Regions from separate parts of the Pseudoalteromonas translucida KMM 520 genome, predicted to be linked through region 2. Evidence: predicted binding sites of a transcription regulator. Region 2 holds the regulator's gene; each other region holds the start of a gene.
What was found. Region 2 encodes sigma-54, which starts transcription at its own class of promoters, with help from an activator protein. Its sites were predicted from a motif close to GTTGGCACGNNNNTNGNNT; they were not measured.
Positions count from the first base shown of each region.

Region 1 (7,815 bases), 840 kb from region 2:
CGTTCATTTAGCAGAACATCTGGCTTAACTTATATTGCTACCGCTGGTTGGTTAATTTATACCTCTTATAAATCTCCGCAAATAGATATTAAGCGAATAGATGCAAAGTATTTACCCTGAGCAACATAATTGTTCATTACGATTACCTGATTGCTACAGTGTCATGATTTAATTTTTTTTAGCTATAAAATTCACTCGCCCAGGGGTTAGCGAGTAACTTGGTATTTGGTATAATAAGGTTCACACATGTAGTAACTCATAATAGGAACGCCTAAATGCCGCACATTATTATTGAACACTCAGAAGACCTCCCTGTATTACCACAAGTACTTGTAGAAAAAATTCACAACGCCGCTTTCCAAAGTAATCTATTTGATTTAGAAACCATAAAAACACGCGCTATTTCCTATCAGCAATATCTACTGGGCGCAGGCAGGTCGGGGTTTATACATATCGCGGTACACATTTTGGCAGGGCGTTCTATTGAGCAAAAACAAATGTTAAGTGAGCAACTACTTGAGTGTTTAAAAACCTATTGCAGAGCATCAGACAGCTTAAGCGTTAATATTTACGATATTGAACATGAGATCTACCGCAAAAATTAATTTATTTTAGCCGTTTCATTAAATTAGTGAACAGTTCTAGCAGCAAAAAATAGCTTAATCACTAACCAAGGTCATTTTATATAGTGACCTACAGGTTATTTCTAACGGGATTAATTAGCTATTTAATAAGCCAGAATGATCATGTTATTAATAATATAGGTATTAGCTTAAAAGCGTTAATAAGTACTCTGTAAAAAATCCCTAATTAGGGATTTTTTATTGTCGTAAAACAATTCTATTTATTATTTTATAATGAGACAGCCACAAATATACTTAAAGTGTAATTAACACAACATAGAGCTATTCATTAGTTAATGATTGGAATGATTTTTAGTGGGTATATTTAAAATTGGTGGCCCCTCCCAGACTCGAACTGGGGACCTAACGATTATGAGTCGTGTGCTCTAACCAACTGAGCTAAGGGGCCAACTTTTTGTATAACTGTAAACAGTTAATTTTTTAAGAAGCGTTTAGCCACATAGCGACTAAAGCGGGGTGCAGTATAAAAAGTTTTTAGGGGCTTGTCACTAGCAAAAGTCTTTATTTTAACAATCAATGGTCTAACTGCTTAAATAGTAATCTTTTTATGGGTGTAATATTAAAATTTGCAGAATTTAGGGTTAATACTGGCAGCTAAGTAAAAATGAAATGGAAGGCTGTATATCGCGTAATTTAAAAATTGAGCTTTAAACAAGCAACTTACAGCCTATATTACGCGACAAACAGAAATGAATTATTTTTTTGCGATAATGTAGATTGCATGTATTACTCCAGGGAAGTAACCAAACAACGTAAGTAAAATATTTATCCAAAAATGTAAGCCTAAACCCACCTGTAAAAATACTCCCAGTGGTGGCAGTAAGATTGAAAAAATAATACGTATAATATCCATAAATACTCTCCTTATTTACAAACAAAAAATTATAAGAAAAAACCCAGCAGAGCTGGGTTTTATAAATACTATGTTACTTTGCAACTATCGTTAGTTTATCTACTACGTCGCGAACATCTTCAGCATTTTTAGCAATTTTTACTGCAAGCTGTTTTTCAGCATCTGAGTTCACTGTACCGGTAAGAGTAACTATACCGTTGTCAGTATCTACATCAATGTTTGTACCACCGACTTCTGAGTTAAATAAATAACGCGTTGTGATGACTGTGGTAATTTTAGCGTCGGTTAAGCCGCTACCATCATCATCTTTCATGTTGTCATGGCTTTTACTGTTCATGTTTTTCACAACAGTAAGCTGGTTATCAACATCGGTTACGCCATCTAAACTCAGTACAAGCTCTTCTGCTAACTCTTTGTCGAGTTCGCTATTAACTTTACCTGTTAGTATAACTTTGCCATTTTTTACATCAGTGTTGATGTCAAAGTTATTGAGGTTAGTGTTCATAAGAAGCACTGTTTCAGCCTTACCATCAATCCAAGCATCTTTACTTTCATTTTCCCAGCTGCTCGCTTGAGCACCCATAGCCGTAGTACCTAAAACTAACGCCGCAATGATAGATTTGTTAAATGTTTTCATAATCTTTCTCCTTTTGATTAAAGACACTTTAACTAATGCCAGCTTTAGGCCAACTTTAATAAACAAGCAAAATCATAAGCTTAAGGTTAAATATAAAATAACTTCACTTTGTACACACCACTTTTTTACCGACTTATCGGTAAAAAGTTCTCAGTAGTGAAAATAACTAGATAATTACCATTTTGGTTAATGGATCGTTAATATAACAAAATCACAAATAGGCTAAAAACATAACAAACTGATTAATAACAATAATATTTTTGGTATATGCTTTGCTTATATAGTGACAATAGTAAAATAAAAGGAATACCCTAATGAGCGTAAAAATAACAGACCGCCCGCAAGAGCAAGTGCGCGAAGAAGTGATTGATCAACTAATTTATAATTACAGCCATGGAGTTATTTCTGTAGAAGCATTTGAAAGACGTTTAGATGAGGCAATGGCTACAAGTAATAATGAAACCCTTGTTAGCTTAGTTGAGGATTTAACCCTTAATACTGATCAGCAATATAATGCCCAAAAGCATTCGCAATTTTCACCCAATTATAGCGCTCAACAATCTAGCCAGAGTGACTTTACATTACGCAGTATTTTAGGCTCCAATGAAAGAAGTGGCCAATGGGTTGTGCCTAAAAATATTTACCTGACTAACTTTATGGGCTCGGTAGTACTTGATTTTACTGATGCTATTTTTACCCACCAAGAGGTGACGATTCATGTTAACTGTATTTTTGGCAGTGATGAAATATACGTACCAGAACACGTCAATGTAGTATCAAAAATGTTTAGCATTATTAGTAGTGTTGAAAATAAAACAGTGGCACTTAACAAGCATCAAGGGCCGACCATCCATATTGAAGGAAAGGCTATTATGGGCTCAGTAGAAATAAAGATTAAGCGCACCATTAAAGAAAAGTTTATTAGCTTTGCAAATCAATTAAAAACCCAACTTTGTGGTAAAAGTGGTACTCCAATGTGATGAACTACCTATAAAAGCATGTTCATAGCTTTATAACTTGGGCCCAGGTTAAAGAGTAAAAAACATGCTACATTTTTAAAGCACTAGAACACATTAAAAAACGCTTTGCAGATTCATCAATGCTGAATTTGTATAAAATGCCCTGCACATCAAGCAAGTACAAAAAACAAACAAAAGTATTTAGGCTTTATTGTTTACTTTATGGTAAAAGTCGCTAAAATACGCCAGCTAAAATATATAAACGTTCTTTTACAACCCAAAGGTAATACCATGCATCCAATGTTAAACATTGCGGTTCGCGCTGCGCGTAACGCAGGCAAAATTATACTTCGTGCAAGTGAAGATTTATCAAAAGTTGAAGTTCAACAAAAAGGCACTAACGATTTAGTGACTAACATTGATAAAGAAGCAGAAGCTATAATTCGCGATACCATTTTACGCTCTTACCCTGATCACTGCATTGTTGGTGAAGAATTAGGCGAGCATAAAGGTAAGGATGCAGATTACCAATGGATTGTTGACCCGCTTGATGGCACAACGAACTTCATCAAGGGTATTCCTCATTTTGCGGTTTCTATCGCACTTAAAGTAAAAGGTCGTTTAGACCAGGCCGTTATTTATGATCCAATTCGTGGTGAGCTTTTCACTGCCTCTCGTGGTCAAGGCGCACAACTTAATAGCAAACGTTTACGCGTTTCTAAAACAGTTGATTTAGGCGGTTCAATCTTAGCTACTGGCTTTCCTTTCAAGCAAAAACAACACCTAGATGCATACACAGAAGCGTTTAAAGCTTTATTCGTACATACTGCTGATATCCGTCGTGCGGGCTCTGCTGCGCTAGACATGGCTTATGTGGCTGCTGGACGCGTTGATGGCTTTTTCGAAATTGGTTTAAAACCTTGGGATACTGCTGCAGGCGAGTTATTAGTAAAAGAAGCTGGCGGCATGGTTGTAGATTTTGCTGGCGGCGTAAACTATAACAATAGTGGTAACATTATTTGTGGCGCACCTAAGCTAACCCAAGCAATAATTCGCGAAATTCGCCCTGTATTAACTGAGTCATTACTTCGTTAATAAAAATTGCATGGTTTAAAAAAGGAGCTTAGGCTCCTTTTTTGTTGTCTGCAAAAAATTATTTATAACGATTAAACTGCTTGTTGTTCTAACCTAGCAACCACACTACTTGGCTTACTACGCTGACATAAAAACAAATGGCTATGAGCAAAGCGCTTTGCTGATTTTTTAGCATTACTGGCCAATGCTGCAACCTGATGGCTATTCTTATAATGGTGTAAATCGGGAGTAACCAAGCCTATTGCCAGTGTTACTAATGGCACAAATTGTGGCTGCCCTTCTCTATTTTCACTCCAGTACCCCTTATTTTTAATATGTTCGGAACTAAAAAACACCTGTGACTCTATTTCAAATTGGCGAATAATATGCTCGCACACTGTGGCAGCATTATTATCATCAAATAGCACCATAAAGTCATCGCCGCCAATATGGCCAACAAAACTGTTTGTATTACTACACGCCTGCATTGTAATATTTGCTAATAGTTTAATGACACTATCACCGCTAGCATAACCAAATAAATCATTAAACTGTTTAAAATGGTTCAAATCTAAATACGCTAATGAAAACGCCTTCTGTGCAGCTAAACGCCGCTCTATGGCATCGTTAAGAGCTAGATTACCGGGTAACATAGTTAATGGGTTAGCGTGCTGCGCATGACGAATTTTTTCATCTGTTATATGTTTTAATATGTCGCGTACTGGCACAATGCCTAAATACTGCTGCCCTCGGGTGATCACTATATGGCGGCGAATATCAAAGTCGCATTCGGTAATTTGCTGACTAACGTTATCTAGCAGCTGGTTTTCATCTACCACTAGCGGTTGCCTGTCCATTACTACAGTGGCCGCACGCTTGTCATACAAAGCATGGCCATAGGCCGCTGCAAACACTTCACTAAGTTGCTCTTTGTGGAGCAAGCCAATTGGCTGACACTGCGAATTAATTACCACTAGGCTGGCAATTAATTTATCTCGTTCAAATAGCGCATGGGCGTCTTTACAACTGGTTTCGCTATCAATTGTTTGCTGCGCTACTGCAAGCCAACCAATAGCCATAGAGTTATTTAACTGGTTTGTATTTGCGGCAAAGCTCAGTGCTTGAACTTGCCTTGCTGAAAGCACATAACTTGGTTTATTACTTGGTCGTTCAAGTAAAAACCCTTGCACATAGTTGATACCCATTCCTTCTAACACAGTTAACTCTTCTGCTCGTTCAATTCCCTCTGCAATCACTGTCGTATTGGTTACTTTTGCCAGAGCTGTTATTAACTTTAAAAACTCTTTTTTAACCACACTTTTATCGCAATGATCGATAAAATAACGATCGATTTTCACAAAGTCTGGGCATAACTCCGACCATTGTTTTAACCCAGAATACCCCGCACCTAAGTCATCAATTGCAATAGTGAAGCCTAAAGAGCGGTAATGTGCCATGGTTTTTTGTAGTAAAAACTCATCCTCGACTCTTTCTTGCTCTGTTACCTCTATCACCACCCTGTTAGCTGCTAAACCAAACTGCTTAATGAGATGCAGTGTTTCGCCTTTAGGATGACTTGGGTCGAGTAACGTTTTAGGACTAACATTTAAAAATAGTTTGCCCTGCAGTTTCAAATGCACAAAGTTCTCAATAGCTTTAGAGCGGCACAGTAGCTCAAGCTCTGAAATCAGACCATATTGATGAGCCGCCTGAAACAGTGTATTAGGCATTTCTAAACAGCTATTTTTAGGCCCTCTGCTGAGTGCTTCATAACCGAGAATGGTCTGCCTGCTAATATCAAAAAGCGGCTGAAACAAGGTGGTAATTGTGCCATTTTCTAAAATTTCATTTAATAATTTACGCTGCTTCATTATTGCTAAGCTCTATTACGATTTGCTCAAGGTAAAGTAGCAAGCGAATATGACATTTTTATGGCAATCTGCAGGCAATAAAAAACCGCCCAGATGGGCTAATGCCGATCAGTTAAGGTTAATTGATCGGTTGACCGATCTAAATGATCGTGAATAATCCGTAATTAGTTTCGCTAATTACGGATTTTTTATGGATATTCAAACAGCTCTTTCGACCACTTTCTCATCTGCCGAGGAATTTACAGCGCTTGATAACTTATCTGGCATATTAGATCCCGAATTACTTAACCAAGCTTTTGAAAAATCGGGGGTCGCCACCGTTCGTAAACGTCGTTTACCACTCGACGCTGTCGTTTGGTCTGTGATTGGTATGAGTTTATTTCGTCATGAATCTGTTTGGGATATAGCCTCTAAAATGGACATCGCCTTACCAGGTAAAGGGAAACTAGTTGCCCCTAGTGCCATGGTTCAAGCGAGACAACGCTTAGGTGAAGGTGCTGTCGAGCAGGTCTTCAAGATGATGGCGTCACGGCATTATAATCATGCCCACTTTGATACATTTTGTGGCTTAAATCTATTAGCTGTTGATGGGGTTGTCTTTCGTACACATGATACGCCAGAGAATAAAGACGTATTTGGATGTGGCTCAACCCAGTATGGTGAAAATACCTATCCGCAAATTCGGATGGTATGCCACATGGAGCTAACGAGTCATCAACTCATTAATTGTGCTTTTAACGGGCAGCATCAAGGGGAGATGACACTCGCTGAAGAACTCATTGAAGGCACACCGGATAACTCATTAACCTTATTTGATCGCGGTTATTATTCATTAGGGCTTTTGCATCGTTGGCATCAAGCAGGGACTGAAAGACACTGGATGATACCGGTCAGAAAAGGCTTAACGGTTGATACTATAAAGAAAATGAGTAAAAATGACCAGTTAGTGCGTCTTAAAACATCGCCACAAGCGCGAAAAAAGTTTACTGACTTGCCAGAGTTTATAGAAGCTCGGCTGCTTACCTACACGCATAATAATAAGCAGTATCAGATTCTTACATCAATGCTTGATGTAATGCGTTACCCATCAAAAGAAATAGCTGATTTGTACATGCATCGCTGGGAAATAGAAATAGGATATCGAGAAATAAAACAAACGATGCTGCACTCAAACTATATCCTACGCTCAAAAAGGCCGGATATGATAAGGCAAGAATTGTGGGGGTTACTAATTGCCTACAATATTATAAGAATAGCCATGCGTGAGGCGGCAGAGTTACTGGAAGTATGGCCAAATCAACTGAGTTTTTCTCATTGTTCAAGGCATATCAACGTATTTCTGTTAACTATCCCACTGACAAGTCCGGGAAATTTACCAAAACACTATGAGCATTTATTAGAAACGCTGACGCTATTTCAGTTACCGACAAGGCGTCATGAGCGCAGCTTTCCACGATGTGTGAAAAAGAAACCATCTAAATATCCGTATAAAAAAAAGCCAGTCAGTGTTAACTGACTGGCATTACCCAGATGGGCGGTTAATATCGGCTCACAAATCTATTACGGCATAGCGTCTAGATCAGCACCTTCTTTTTCAATCACTTCTGGTATTAAATCTTCTTTACTTACACCAAGTGTAATAGCAACTGAGCTGGCAACGTAAATAGATGAATAAGTACCAATAAACACACCAAATAACAATGCAGTAGCAAAGCCATGAATAGTTTGACCGCCCCAAATAAACAAGGCAATTAATACTAAAATAGTGGTAATTGAT
Region 1 is NZ_CP011034.1:335,639-343,453, reverse strand. It holds gene PTRA_RS01625 (winged helix-turn-helix domain-containing protein) at 1-120, shown strand, start outside; gene PTRA_RS01620 (5-carboxymethyl-2-hydroxymuconate Delta-isomerase) at 276-605, shown strand; tRNA gene PTRA_RS01615 (tRNA-Ile) at 956-1,032, opposite strand; gene PTRA_RS18805 (YqaE/Pmp3 family membrane protein) at 1,339-1,497, opposite strand; gene PTRA_RS01610 (BON domain-containing protein) at 1,571-2,134, opposite strand; gene PTRA_RS01605 (LiaF domain-containing protein) at 2,449-3,114, shown strand; gene suhB (inositol-1-monophosphatase) at 3,385-4,188, shown strand; gene PTRA_RS01595 (GGDEF domain-containing protein) at 4,260-6,041, opposite strand; gene PTRA_RS01590 (IS4 family transposase) at 6,229-7,554, shown strand; gene secF (protein translocase subunit SecF) at 7,599-7,815, opposite strand, start outside.
Region 1: PTRA_RS01605 (LiaF domain-containing protein) is a predicted target of sigma-54. The motif match lies at 2,394-2,412, and genes of this name have one in related genera.

Region 2 (7,815 bases):
ATGTTGTTATAAGCCATATTCCTAATTTTATTGTGGCAGTTATTATTGTCATTCTATTTTCTATGCTGGCTCGCTTTGCCGGTAACTTAATGAAAAATATATTACGCCGCTCCCTCGATTCAAAACAGATAGCTGATTTAATGGCTTCTATATTTAAAGTACTGATATTAAGTGTAGGAGTGTTTATAGCGCTGGATTTTATGGGCTTAAAAGGCACTGTAACGTCATTACTAGCCGGTGCCGGTATTGTTGGTTTAGCGATTGGTTTTGCATTTCAAGATATGACCGAAAACCTAATAGCAGGTATTGCTATGGGTATCCGTAAGCCATTTAAGCCAGGCGATGTAATAAAAACCGATGATGTGTTTGGCTCTGTGCATTCAATAAACCTGCGCAATACACTAATAGAGAGCTTTTATGGGCAGCAAATATTAGTGCCTAATAAAATACTATTTAGAAATGTATTACGAAACTACAGCACACTAGGTGTTAGGCGCATAGAAGTGCCGGTAAGAATTTCATTAACTGAAGACATAGAAAAAGCCGCAAACGTTATTGTGGATAAAATTAATCAATTTGAGTTTGTAATACGCCAAGATGAAACGGCCGTATACGCAGAGAGTTTTGGCGACAGTAGTATTAATTTATTATTATGGTTTTGGATTAAATACCCAGGTGAGCCGGACTTTATGACAGTACGCCACAAGGGAGTTGTGGCAGTACAGCAAGCACTAAATGAGGCTGATATTCGTATTCCATTCCCAATACGCAGTTTAGATTTTGGGGTTAAAGGCGGCGAAAATCTCGATGCAATAATAAGTAATAAAGTAAGTACACCATCGGCTGATCAAGAAGGAGCAGATGGCTCTACAGCCAATAAATAAGGCTAAATAGCTTGGACGCTGGTTAAATTATATTGCGTAAAAGTTACTTTTAACCAGCGCGTATTTACACAGTAATATGTGCTGGTTTACTGATTAAACCAGCAACCAAGTTGCGGTGCCTAAAAAGGCAAAGATACCTACTATATCGGTTACTGTAGTGAGTATTACACTGCCAGCCAGTGCAGGGTCTATTTTCATACGTTTAAGTATTATAGGAATACACGCACCCGCCACACCCGCAACAACTAAGTTCATAAACATTGCAAACGCCAGTACCGCGCCAAGCATTAAGTCCCATTGCCATAGGGCAATAACACTGGCAATTAAAACAGCCCATAAAATACCGTTTAATGCACCAATGGCGAGTTCTTTTATCATTACAAAGCGTTGGTTAGTTTGGTTAATATGACCTACTGCTATACCACGAATAACCAAGGTTAATGACTGGCTACCGGCCACCCCACCCATCGAGGGGACAATGCCGTTAAGCACGGCTAAAATAGGCAGTATTGCTAAAGTACCTTCAAAAAAGCTGGCAACAAAAGCAGCAGCCAGAGCCGTTAATAAGTTAACACCTAGCCAAACAGAGCGTTTTTTTGAGCTTTTTAAAACCGGTGCAAAGGTATCTTCTTCATCATCAAGACCCGCTAAACCTAATAGGTGATGTTCTGCGTCTTCGCGTATTACATCAACGATGTCATCGATAGTAACACGGCCAAGTAGTTGGGCATTGTCGTCAACTACTGGGGCTGATATCCAGTTATGACGTTCAAATAATTGCGCCACTTCGCTTTCATCCATCGAAATAGGAATAGACTCACAGTCTTCATCCATCAGGTCATGAACAATTTTTTCGGGCGAATTGGTTAGTAAGGTACTTAACGATAAAGCGCCTAAAAAGCAGTTATGTTTATCGACAACGTAAAGGTCATCGGTACCTTCTGGGAGTTCGCCGCGCAAGCGAATGTAACGCAGTACCACATCTAGGGTTACATCAGGGCGAATGGTTACTGTATCTGTGTTCATCAGCGCGCCAGCAGAGCGTTCTTGATAGGAGAGTGCTTGCGTAGCACGTTCTCTATCTTGAATGTCCATGGCGCTAACCACGTCTTTATAAACCGTGTCAGGCAGGCTTCGCAGTACTTCACCTAAGTCATCGTGGCCCATGTCTTCAGTGGCAGCAGCAATGTGCTTAGGTTCCATTTGGGCAATAATGCCTAAACGTACATCTTCAGAGAGTTCTTCAAGAACATCACCTTGTACATCTGGATCAACTAATTGCCAGAGCAGGCGACGAACTTTATGCGGTGATGATTCTAGTAAAAGTGCGGTATCACAAGGAGCTGTTTTTGCCAGCATACGCCTAACTTGAACAAACTGACCACTATTGAGTGACTTGGTCACTTGTTGTAATTGTTGTAGTGGGTAGTCTTGTTCGAAAGTTTCGGGCATTGGCGTCCTTAATTTATTTTTATAACGTTAGGGAAGAAGTTAATCATTAACTTCGTTCAGTTTATCTTACTTTTTTTAGCCAAACTAGCTTAAGGTATTACTAACCCCATATTTTAGCTCGTTTACTTGGTTTAAATAAAGTGTCTGCTATTCTTGTTCGTTAAAGCGCTGCGCTATTAATTGGCCAACGGCATGTAACGCATGCTCTGCATCGGGTCCTTCGCACACTACTTTTACTTCTTTACCTTGGCTGCTTTCAAGTAGCATTAAAGCCAGTACGCTATCGCCAGCGGCTTCTTTTTCATCCTGAAATAAGGTAATAGATGCGTCAAATTGTACCGCTAATTGTGCTAATACGGTAGCGGCTCTAGCATGCAGACCAAGTTTGTTTTTTATTAAAAACGTATTTTCTAAGCGCATAAGATACTCTACTTAAGCTGAACAGATGATTATTTAAATTGAATTATTTTTCTTGCTCGCGATGGCGAATTTTTACATTAGGGTGAGACATAGCAAAGCTTTCACCAATTGTTTGCGCTAAATAAACTGAGCGATGCTGACCACCGGTACAGCCAATAGCAATCGTTAAGTAACTACGATTATTACGCTCTAGGTGTGGTAACCACGTTTGTACAAATGTTTGAATTTGCCAAGTGAATTTTTGCACAATACTATGACTAGCTAAATAATCTTTAACGGGTTGATCTAGCCCAGTTAAAGGCTTTAGCTCAGGTTCCCAGTGTGGATTTGGTAAAAAACGCGCATCAAAAACATAATCAGCACCTTTGGGAATACCATGCTTAAAGCCAAACGACTCAAAGGTAATGATAAGCTGTTTGTCTTTTTTACCGAGTATGGTTTCACGCATAGATTCAGCAAGTTGATGCACACTTAAATCGGTTGTATCAATGACATGATCAGCCCGTGTTACGAGTACATCGAGTAATTCTTTTTCTTTTTGTATTGCTAAATCTAGCGGTAGCGAATCAATCGAGAGCGGGTGCAAACGACGCGTTTCTGAATAACGGCGGATTAATGTTTGATCGTCGCTATCTAAATAAAATAACGTTGGTTTAGCAAAGTCGGGCAAGTACTCAAGAATATCGTTAAACTGCTGCTGATCTTTAGGCAGGTTACGCACGTCTATACTAACGGCTATTTTATCGTAGTTATCAGAGACACTGCGCACTAATGAAGGCAGTAAATTTACCGGAATATTATCTACACAATAGTAACCTAAATCTTCAACAACACGTAAAGCAACCGATTTACCAGAACCCGATCGGCCACTTATAATAATTAATTCCATTTACCACCCCTTTATTAGTAACTAGGATTGATCCAAAATAACTTGGTATAACGCTTCATCAGACTTTGCCGCACGCAATTGCTTACAAAACTCTTTATCGTTTAGTTTATCAGCTATTGTGGCTAGTGTTTTCAAGTGCTGCTGGTTATCGCCATCGGGCACTATAAGTGCAACAAAAATATCAACTGGACGATTATCAATTGCATCAAAATTAATAGCGGTTTCGCTTATTAAAATTAAGGCAAGAGGTTCCTGCGCCCCGCTCATACGGCCATGTGGAATTGCTATTCCTCGGCCAATACCGGTACTGCCTAGCTTTTCTCTTGCTAATAAAGCAGTGAGAATATCTTGCTGGGGTAAATACGGCATTTTTTTATGCGCGAGTTCACTGATGAATTCTAAAATTCTTTTTTTACTATTAAAAAGGACCACAGCTTTGCTGCAGTCCTGGCATATAAGTGAGCTTAATTTCATAGTGTTAGTGTCGAGCAAACTTCTCTTTGTGTTTAATTACTTGACGATCGAGTTTGTCAATCAACGAGTCAATGGCAGCGTACATATCTTGGTGTTCGGTCGATGCAAATAGCTCAGCGCCACTTACAAAAATTGTTGCTTCAGCTTTTTGACTTAATTTTTCTACATCGAGAATAACATGCACATTAGTTATGTGATCTGAGTGTCTTTGCAGCTTTGCAAATTTATTATTTACATAGTCTCTTAATGAGTCTGTAATGTCTACATGACGACCAGTTAAGTTTAGTTGCATCAGCATTTTCCTCTTTGTTGTACGTCTTAAATCAAGCTTTTACGTTGATTCGACGGGGGAATAGCCAGAGATTCGCGATATTTTGCAATTGTCCGTCTAGCTACTTTAATTCCTTGCTCAGCCAATATATCTGCAATCTTGCTATCACTCAATGGTTTGGCTAAGTTTTCTGCAGCGATCAACTTTTTAATCAAGGCACGTATGGCAGTTGATGAACATTCGCCACCATTTTCGGTGCTTACATGGCTTGAAAAAAAGTACTTAAGCTCAAAAATGCCACGTGGAGTGTGCATATACTTTTGCGTAGTGACCCGTGAAATAGTCGACTCGTGCATTTCAACTATTTCGGCAACATCGTTTAAAACCATAGGTTTCATGGCTTCTGGGCCATGTTCAAAAAATGCTTGTTGTTGCTTAACAATACAATTAGTTACTTTTAGGAGTGTTTCATTTCTACTTTCTAGGCTTTTAATAAACCATTTAGCTTCTTGTAAGTGCGAGCGAATAAATTGGCTGTCACCACTGGATTTTACCGTACGAGACATAGCCGCATATTGGCTGTTAACACGTATTTTTGGCATGCTATCTGGGTTTAGCTCTACCACCCAGCGGCCTTTTATTTTTTTTACCGACACGTCAGGTATAACGTATTCAGATTCTTCTCTGACAATGGTATCCGCAGGCTTAGGATTAAGCGTATGAATAAGTGTCATTATTTCTTTAAGCTCTTCTTCTTTGAGCTTAGTTTTTTTCATTAACGTACGATAGTCGCGAGCAGCGAGTAAATCGATATGATCAGTTAACACCATTTTTGTTTCGTTAATATAAGGGGTGTCTTTATCAAATTGATTTAATTGAATACATAAGCATTCTTGCAAGCTGCGAGCTGCAATACCAACAGGATCAAATAATTGAATGCGCTTTAGCACGGCTTCTATTTCATCTAGCTCTACTTCGTGTTCGTCATCACTTTCTTGGTTAAAGCTTGCTAAAAGATCTTCGCAACTGAGGGTTAAAATACCAGAGTCATCTACGGCTTCAACAATAGCTATAGCAATAGCTTCATCGGTAGGACTAAAAGGAGTGAGCTGTAATTGCCACATTAAGTATTCATGCAGGGTTTCGGTTGATGCACCTTGATAAATAGATTCATCTTCAGGCATTGGCCCTGATGAAGAGGCAGGCGCTGCGCTCATATATTCATCCCATGATACATCCATGGCCATATCGTCGCTTATGGTGTCTTTGTTTAGTGCTTCACCGCTATCTTGCTCATACTCGCTTGGGGTGTCATCGGCAGAGGCGCTAACAGTAATGTCATCTGCTTTTTGCTCGTTTTTACCAGCTGATTCTTCCGTGTAATCTTGCTCATCAACTTCAAGTAATGGGTTGCTATCAAGTGCTTCTTGTATTTCTTGCTGGAGATCCAAGGTACTAAGCTGCAATAAGCGAATAGCCTGTTGCAGTTGCGGAGTCATTGTAAGTTGCTGGCCCATGCGCAGCTGTAATGATTGCCTCATTTATCTCTAACAATCCTTATAAATTGATATGATTAATCTTAGCAGATGCTTATAGTAATAACATAAATATTACAGTTTGAACTGCTCGCCTAAATAAACATCACGTACTGTTTTATCATTTAATACAAATTCAGGAGTACCAGATGCAATTAGCTCCCCATGAGAAACAATGTAGGCTTTTTCACAAACATCAAGGGTTTCCCTTACATTGTGGTCGGTAATTAGCACGCCAATACCACGGTTTTTAAGATGTTCTATAATTTTTTTAATATCGAGTACTGAAATAGGATCCACGCCAGCAAAGGGCTCATCAAGTAATATAAATTTAGGATCTGCAGCTAAAGCACGTGCTATTTCTACGCGGCGACGTTCACCACCAGATAGCGCCATGCCTAAGCTGTCGCGAATATGTTGCAGGCTAAATTCGTCCAGCAAGCTATTTAGGGTTTCTTCTCTGGCTTGTTTGTTTAGTTGCTTACGCGTTTCTAAAATAGCCATTAAATTTTGATACACAGTGAGCTTTCTAAAAATAGAAGATTCTTGTGGTAAATAACCAATACCTAAACGAGCACGGCTGTGCATAGGAAGTAGGGTAATATCGTTATCATCAATTGATATTTTACCTTTGTCGCTAGGAACTAAGCCTACAATCATATAAAAGGTCGTGGTTTTACCTGCGCCATTGGGCCCAAGTAAGCCAACAATGCTCCCTGCTTTTACTTCAAGGCCTACATTTTTAACAACTTCACGGCCTTTATAGCTTTTTGCTAATAGCTCTGCTTTTAATGTACTCATGGCTGACCTTTATTGAGTTTTTGTTCTTTTTTTGCGTCTATAGGCACTAAAATAGTGTGTACCCGATCAGTTGAGTTTTCATCTTTTTCAGCACTTATAAGCTGTTGTTCTATATCGTAGGTGATACTTTTAGCCGTGATTTTTTGCCCAGCTTGAGAAATGTTTGCATCTCCTACTAGGGTTAAAAAACGTTTCGCTACATCGTAACGTACTTCGTTAGCGCTGGCGCTCATGACAGTGCCATCTGCTTGCTTTTCTTCAAAATATGCAGGGCTGCCCGTGGCAATTAATAGTTGTTTATTATCGCCAAGCTCGTCGCGCTTATGTACTTCTAAACGATCGGCGGTGATACGACGATTACCGTGGATAATCTCGACGTTTTTTTCAAAAATACCAACATTTTCTTTTAGTTGACCTTCTTGTCGGTCAGCACTAATAGAAATTTGATTAGCTAGTGGGGAAGTACTTTGCTCTGCCGCATTACTATTAAATACAAGTATAAGCGATGGAATAATAAGTATTTTTGCAAGGTTATTGGTCATAATATAGTGTTCGCGTATGGTTAATTAGTTTTATCACCTCGGTTGTTAAATTGGCTTCAAGGCCTTTACCGGTGATCTTTAAATTCGGTCCAGTTATAATAACGGGTTGTTCGCTGCGCATAGTGAGTAGCTTTATATCTACTTGAATATTGTCGGCGGTGATTTTGTCTATCATTGCGCCATCAATTAAGTTTTGGGCAGTTACATTACCCTCTAAAATTAATTGTCTTTCATCGTAAAGTGTTGCTTCATCAGCATTTATACGCCAAGTTTGCCTGTCGTCGTACAATATAAAAGTAGGCTTTTCGAATAAGGTAAATCCTAGCTGCTCGTAAAGCTCCATTTTAACCGCAGTTACTTTATGGCTAATTTTACCGTTTTCGTCAAAAGCTGTTTGTTTTAGCTCAATGGCGGTGTAATCGGGTTTAGCTATTACTTCGGAGTCGGCTTTAACAACCGTATTTACCTGAGTAAAATAAGGGTACCAAAGCCAAACCATACAGCTGATGAATAAAACGCTTAAGACTATGCGCGCTATATTCATGAA
Region 2 is NZ_CP011034.1:2,885,701-2,893,515, reverse strand. It holds gene PTRA_RS13400 (mechanosensitive ion channel family protein) at 1-884, shown strand, start outside; gene mgtE (magnesium transporter) at 978-2,336, opposite strand; gene PTRA_RS13390 (HPr family phosphocarrier protein) at 2,484-2,756, opposite strand; gene rapZ (RNase adapter RapZ) at 2,800-3,645, opposite strand; gene ptsN (PTS IIA-like nitrogen regulatory protein PtsN) at 3,667-4,119, opposite strand; gene hpf (ribosome hibernation promoting factor) at 4,124-4,411, opposite strand; gene PTRA_RS13370 (RNA polymerase factor sigma-54) at 4,438-5,931, opposite strand; gene lptB (LPS export ABC transporter ATP-binding protein) at 6,001-6,726, opposite strand; gene lptA (lipopolysaccharide transport periplasmic protein LptA) at 6,723-7,268, opposite strand; gene lptC (LPS export ABC transporter periplasmic protein LptC) at 7,258-7,812, opposite strand; gene kdsC (3-deoxy-manno-octulosonate-8-phosphatase KdsC) at 7,809-7,815, opposite strand, start outside.

Region 3 (7,815 bases), 1.1 Mb from region 2:
GCGGAAACGCTAAATACTTAACGGTAATACCCGCTTCAAGCAAATCATCTAGCTCGCGGTGTAATTTACGACAATAGCCACAGCTAATGTCGGTAAATACGGTAATGCTGTGTTTTTCGTTAGGTGCTTTGTACACTATCATCGAATCTTCGTATTCTTTTAACCCAGCTTGGCGTACGCCGTTTAGTGCTTTTTCGGTTAAATTACTACGATTATTTAAGTCTATAAGTGTCCCTTGCATTAAAAACTGTCCATCTGGGCTTGCATAAAGCACACCTTGATTAGTGATCAGTTCTTTTAAACCCGCTACTGGGCTTGGGTTTATTTGCTTAACGGTAACGCCAAGCGCGGCAAATTTAATAACAATAGGATCATTAGCGTTAGGGGCTACTGCCACATCATTCGCTACGGCACTTAAACTAGTGCATAACATGGCACCTGCTAACATTAATTTTTTCATAATTCTTCTCTATTTTTATAAATACATATCAATTGACCGGCTTAGTGATAATAAATTTCATATTAAGCACGTGGGTGATGCTGCGCATGTACCGATTTTAATCGCTCATTTGCAACATGCGTATATATTTGGGTGGTTGATAAATCACTGTGTCCTAACATCATTTGAACCACACGTAAGTCAGCCCCATGATTTAATAAGTGGGTTGCAAATGCATGACGCAATGTATGCGGTGACAATGACGACTCAATTGATGCCAAAATAGCATAGTGCTTCACTCTATGCCAAAAAGTTTGTCGGGTCATGCCAACCCCTCGCTTTGAGGGAAACACAAAGTCGGTGGCGTGTTTAATCATTTGCGCCCGTCCCACCTTTAAAAACTGCTCAAGCCAATACATGGCCTCTTCGCCCAGCGGTACTAAACGCTCTTTGTTCCCTTTACCTTTTACAAACACCACTGCTTGGCGCAAATTAATTTGTTCAATCCGCAGCCCTACTAGCTCACTAACCCGCAAACCAGTTGCATATAGTAACTCAAGCATAGCTTTATCGCGCAGCCCCATTGGCTCATCGGTATTGGGGGCACTCAGTAGTGCCTCTACTTCAGCCTCCGAAAGCGTTTTAGGCAAAGACTGCCCTGCTTTAGGTTGCGCAATATTGAGCATTGGCGAGTCGCTAATTAACTTTTCGCGCACAAAGTACTGATAAAAACGCTTAAGCGCACTAATACTACGTGCAGTACTACGCGGCTTTAAGCCTAGATCAACTCTATGGGCTAAATAGCTTTCAACGTCTAGGCCGGTTACAGTCATTAAATTTTTGCCTTTTAAAAACTGGCAAAACTTATCTAAATCGCTGCGATACGCCGATAGTGTATTTTCACTCACCCCTTGCTCTAAATACAAACAATCTAAAAAGGTTTCTAGGTAGTCGTTATTGTTTTTGGGTGCCGTGCTTGGTTCTGAAAAGTCGTCAGCTAGCGTTGTCACTTTTGTGCTCTCATTTTTGTTATAGCCATTGCCTAAGGTATCAATTAAAAACACCTTACGGTAAACTTGAGCTTATCATATCAGGCAATTACACAGTGATAAATACGATGCAAATTGGTTTATTTTTTGGCTCTACTACCTGCTACACCGAAATGGCAGCAGAAAAAATTCGCGACATTATTGGTGCCGATATCGTTACCTTGCATAATATTAAAGACGAACCACTAAAAAATGCAGAGCAATACGACTTCATTATTTTTGGCATTTCAACCTGGGATTTTGGTGAAATACAGGAAGACTGGGAATCAAAGTGGGACGACATAGCAGACGTAAACTTAAATGGTAAAACCATTGCGTTATTTGGCATGGGTGATCAACAAGGTTACGGCCAGTGGTTTCAAGATGCGCTTGGCATGCTACACGACGAAATAAGTCCGCAAATATTTACCCAGTTAGGTTTTTGGCAAAACGACAATAGTTACGAGTTTGAAGCATCTAAAGCACTCACCGAAGACGGTACACACTTTGTTGGTTTAGCCCTTGATGAAGACAGCCAGTACGAGCTAAGCGACGAGCGTATTGCCACTTGGGTGGAACAGGTAATGACCGAGTACAGCGAAACCCTGTAATACTGTTTATTATTGTTATACTTGTAAAGCGCAGCCACACTGCGCTTTAATTTTATTAGCTAACTACTCTACTCTTAGCCAATATTGGTTACGATAAAAAAAGCCAATATAACCACGCACTTCTAATTTTTCACCAGCATCTTGAGTCGTTAAACGTACTGTGTAGCTTTTACCGTTATTTGGGTCGAGTATTTGACCATCTTCCCAACTGCCATCACCGCTATTAATCACATTATCAATAATGGTCATGCCTAATATGGGCTGATCTTTTTTATCGCCCGAGCACTGCGAGCACACTGCATCTTGCTTATCTTTATTTAATAAGGTTTCAATGGTGCCGCTTAAAACCCCGTTATTTTCAACAATACGGACATACGACTTAGCTTCATTAGTGTCTTCATCAATGGTTTTCCAAAGCCCAACAGGCGTCATACTGGCAAGTACGCTCTGCGTTGTAAAAAATGTAGCGGCTAAGGCGCTTAACAATACTGATTTAGTTCGTTTTTTCATTATGAGTTACCTTTATACATATAAACTCATCATACCAGCACTTTTTACAACTTTACATCTTCAAATAAAATGCTTTGCACAGCGTAATATAATCTTCGCTATAGTTGTTTTCATTATCTTTTATACACAAAGCTGATTCCACAATGCTCTGGTTTATATAGCTAAAGGTCATTAGGCTTCGGCTAATCGCTTTATTTGGCGTCGCCTTTACTTGGCAATGAGTATTTAAAAAAAGCCCGTTTTGAATAGCAAGCTCAATAAACACCGCAGCCTCTGTAGTGGGTAAAATTAAGCTAAAGGTTGAGCCTGCATGACTGAGCTTTTTAAAAGCACTAATTAGCTCAGCAAAACTTAAACCATCTGTATGGCGCGCAATATTACGCGCCTCATTATTACCTTTTAAACTGTGATTAAAATACGGCGGATTGGCTATCACTACATCAAACGGCTGCGCGCTGTTAAAAGTTTGAATGCTTTGCTGGTGCACCTCTATATTTGGCCACGGGCTAGCGGCAATATTTTGCAACGCTTGTTGGTAAGCATTTTTATCAACTTCTACCGCCGTTATAGTTAACTGGGGGCTGCGCTGTTTGCACATAAGCGCCAGCAATCCCGTGCCTGTACCTATATCGAGCAAGCTGTTGGCATTACTTAAATTAGCCCATGCGCCAAGCAAAATACCATCGGTTGATACCTTCATTGCACACTGTTCGTGCGCAACTTTAAATTGTTTAAATGCAAAACCAGACATTTTTTCACCTTTTCATTCACCAAGCAGGCGTAACCGAGTATAATTAGTGCCATTGTCCTTTATTTTTGACACTCTATGCAATTTTCTGAATTTGATCTTGATAACAAGCTACTCGACGCCATTAATAAAATGGGTTACGAAACGCCAACCAGCATTCAACAACAAGCTATTCCTGAAGCACTTCAGGGGCGTGATATTTTAGCATCTGCGCCTACAGGTACAGGTAAAACAGCCGCCTTTTTAATTCCGGCTATTCAATACTTATTGGATTTTCCGCGTCGTGACCCTGGTTTTGCGCGCGTATTAGTAATGACGCCAACTCGTGAGCTAGCTTATCAAATTCATGAACAATGCGAACTACTTGCTAAACGTACTAACCTTAAAATTGGGGTAGTAACTGGCGGTATTAACTATGGTACGCATAAAGAAATTTTTGAAAAAAATAATGACATTTTAATCGCCACCCCAGGGCGTTTAATGGAGTATTTAGAAACCGAAAACTTTCATGCTGAACACGTAGAAATGCTTATTATTGATGAAGCCGACCGCATGCTAGACATGGGCTTTAAAAAAGAAATGAGCCGTATTTGTGACGAAGCTAAAAATCGTCGTCAGTGCTTTTTATTCTCAGCAACCCTTGAAGGCGACAGTGTTGAAAGATTTGCTGAAACAACGCTAAACGATCCAGCATTGCTTGAAGCCGAATCGTCACGCAAAGAAAAGGCTAAAATTCACCAGTGGGTACATTTAGCCGACGACTATCATCATAAACTTGAGCTGTTAGTTAATACCCTTAATGGCCCAGACGTAACTAAAGCCATAGTGTTTGTTAAAACCCGTGAGCGCCTTGAAACACTAATTGGTGAACTAACAACTAACGACGTTAAAGCAGCCTGGTTACGCGGCGAAATGCCGCAAGACAAACGCATGAAAGCGATGGAAAACTTCCATAGCGGCAAAACCCGTATATTAGTTGCTACCGATGTAGCGGCGCGCGGTATCGACGTGGCTGATATTAGCCATGTAATAAACTTTGACCTACCACGCACAGCCGATATATACGTACACCGTATTGGCCGTACAGGCCGCGCTGGTAAAAAAGGCATCGCTCTTTCACTGGTTGAAGCGCACGATATTGGCATTCTTTATAAAATAGAGCGCTATATTGAGCAAAAGCTTAAACGCCGTGTTATTAAAGGCTTAGAGCCAAAGCATAAGGAAGCTAAGCCTCCGGCTAAAAAGCGTAAAGATCCGGTTAAAATGAAAGCGAAGAAAAAAGCTAAAGTTAAAAAGAAAAAGTAACTTAAGCGCATACTGTAATTAGTATTATATTAGCCGACAAAAATGTCGGCTTTTTAATGCCTGATCCCCCATAACTGCATGGTTTAGGGCTATGTAATCTCTACTTAGTTTTATGTAACAATTGCCCACCTGAATTCCCACTTAATAAAATAGCCTTTATTTTCAGTACATTAAATATGGAACGATAATTGTAACTATCATGGTAACTCTGCCTAATTTGGCTACCCGATTAATTGCAATGTAAGGATATGATTATGAGCCGTTTAAAATTAACTATCGCTTTAGTATCATTTTGTTGTTTGTTTTTATTAGCATGCGCTACAAAAGTGAGTGCTACAACAAATATGGTTGTCGTTAGCAGCCTGGCAACCCAACCTAACTTACAGCAATCGATTACCCACACTTTGCGTACCAACCCTAATTTAGCGCTAAGCGATATTCGCGTGCAAGTTAAAAATGGCGAAGTAGATTTATACGGTAAAGCGCAAACAGGTTTTGAGCGTGCGTTGGCACAAAAGTTTTTAGAAAATATGGATGGGGTAAAAATCATTCGTAACAAAATTGATATTATTTAAGTTTTACTTAAATAACTTACATAAAAAAATGCCGCTTATTGCAAAATAAGCGGCATTTTTTTCAGTGCTCATGTATTTAGTAATCAACCCAAGCTTAGTAATAAGCCAAACAGGATAACTACTTTTTAAGCTATGAGCTCTATTTAGCTCTTTGGCGATTACTCGCTACTTTTGGTTTTGTATTAGCCTTATGAAACTGGCTAAACCCAGTATGGCGCGTTAATGCTGGGCGCCCACCTCGACTACTTCCTTTTGCAGCTCTTTCATCACGCCCTTCTTCTGGCACTAAGCAATTTGGCGCTTTACCTATTAGGTTAGCTTTGCCCATTTTGCGCAGTGCTTCGCGGATCATTGGCCAGCCCGCTGGATCGTGATAGCGTAAAATTGCTTTATGTAAACGACGCTGGCGCGCACCTTTAGGCACAGGTACTACTTCGGTATTATTTTTAATATTACGCAGTGAGTTCATCTCGGTATGATAAATAGTGGTCGCATTTGCCATAGGAGATGGGTAAAAATTTTGTACCTGATCAAGCTTAAAGTCGTTCGACTTAAGCCACAAAGCCATGTTTACCATGTCTTCGTCTTTAGTACCCGGGTGCGCCGAAATAAAGTATGGAATTAAATACTGTTTTTTACCCGCTTCTTTTGAGTACTTATCAAATAACGCTTTAAACTGATCGTACGCTCCCATACCTGGCTTCATCATTTTTGATAATGGCCCATCTTCGGTATGCTCTGGCGCTATTTTTAAATATCCACCTACATGGTGAGTAACTAATTCTTTAACGTAACGTGGATCTTGCACGGCTAAATCGTAGCGTACACCCGAAGCGATTAATATTTTTTTAATGCCTTTAACTTCACGGGCTTTTTTATACAGTTCAATTGTTGGCGTATGATCGGTATCCATATGCTTACATATTTCAGGGTATACACACGATAAACGTCGACAGGTACTCTCTGCTTTTTTGCTAGTACAACCCAATTTATACATGTTGGCTGTTGGGCCACCTAAGTCAGAAATAACCCCGGTAAACCCGGGTACTTTATCTCTAATTTGCTCAATTTCTTCAATTATTGATTCTTGCGAACGGCTTTGAATAATCCGCCCTTCATGTTCAGTAATCGAACAGAAGGAGCAACCACCAAAACAGCCTCGCATAATATTCACTGACGTTTTAATCATGTCGTAAGCTGGTATTTTTGCATCCCCGTAGCTAGGATGAGGAATACGTTGATACGGCAAACCAAATACGGCGTCCATTTCATGTGTTTCTAATGGATATGCTGGCGGATTAACCCAAATAGAACGATCGCCGTGGCGCTGAAAAATAGCACGGGCACAACCTGGGTTGGTTTCTTGATGCACAATACGCGAAGCATGTGCATACAATGGCTTATTCACACTTACTTGCTCAAACGCAGGTAATTTAACGTAGGTTTTTTCCCATGGCTTAGGGCGCGCTGGCTGAATAGTAATAACCTTGGCGGCTTCGGCTTTTAAGTCTATACCTGCTTGTTTAAATTCTGATTTGCTACAGCCAACATCATCTGCGCCATACGGGTTTGGAATGGGATCAATTTTACCTATTTTATCAATAGCGGTAGAATCACTGCCACGCCAACCTGGTAGCGGCTCTTTACGAATAACCGCAGTCCCTCGTACATCTTGAATGGTATCGGTACTTTCGCCCGCTGCAATGCGATGAGCAACCTCAACCAGTGGGCGCTCCGCATTACCGTATATTAAAATATCGGCTTTAGCGTCAAACAAAATACTACGACGCACTTTTTCTTGCCAATAATCGTAATGAGCAACACGGCGTAAACTTGCTTCAATGCCACCTAAAATAAGTGGTACATCTTTATACGCTTCGCGGCAACGTTGTGAGTAAATGATTACCGCACGATCAGGGCGTTTACCACCAATGTTGTCTGGCGTATAGGCATCATCATGGCGCATGCGTTTTTCAGCAGTATAACGGTTAATCATCGAGTCCATGTTGCCAGCGGTTACACCAAAAAATAAATTGGGTTTACCCAGCGCCATAAAAGCTTCTTTAGAGTCCCATTCTGGTTGAGCAATAATACCCACTCTAAAACCTTGCGCCTCAAGTACACGGCCAATTACTGCCATCCCAAAACTAGGATGATCTACATAAGCATCGCCACTAATAATAATTATATCGCAGCTATCCCAGCCAAGTGCATCCATTTCTTCGCGTGTAGTAGGTAAAAATGGTGCTGTGCCATAACACTCAGCCCAATACTTTGGGTATGAGAATAATGCGCGCTTAGCTTTAAGTGTGCTCATAAAATTGACCGTTTAATAACAAAAGGCGCAAATTATACCCTATACCAATCTACCTTGATAGAGCACTACTTTGCTGTGCCGCGCGGTTTTAAAGTGAAGTTTCGTTATTTTTTAGCACTCATACACCTCAATTAACTATTACTTTTTATAGGTTGTGGCTAAGTATCTAGTTAAATTAAAAAATAGCTGCTATAAAATTAACCTCGAAAGTTAAGCACACCCGAGTTAATATGCTAAATTAATAATAAGTTATGAGTTTGTAACCTAATTTATCTGAGGGTT
Region 3 is NZ_CP011034.1:563,176-570,990, reverse strand. It holds gene dsbC (bifunctional protein-disulfide isomerase/oxidoreductase DsbC) at 1-460, opposite strand, end outside; gene xerD (site-specific tyrosine recombinase XerD) at 523-1,449, opposite strand; gene fldB (flavodoxin FldB) at 1,557-2,078, shown strand; gene PTRA_RS02640 (DUF2147 domain-containing protein) at 2,142-2,588, opposite strand; gene PTRA_RS02635 (tRNA1(Val) (adenine(37)-N6)-methyltransferase) at 2,641-3,339, opposite strand; gene srmB (ATP-dependent RNA helicase SrmB) at 3,415-4,641, shown strand; gene PTRA_RS02625 (BON domain-containing protein) at 4,896-5,216, shown strand; gene PTRA_RS02620 (YgiQ family radical SAM protein) at 5,356-7,533, opposite strand.
Region 3: PTRA_RS02625 (BON domain-containing protein) is a predicted target of sigma-54. The motif match lies at 4,817-4,835, and genes of this name have one in related genera.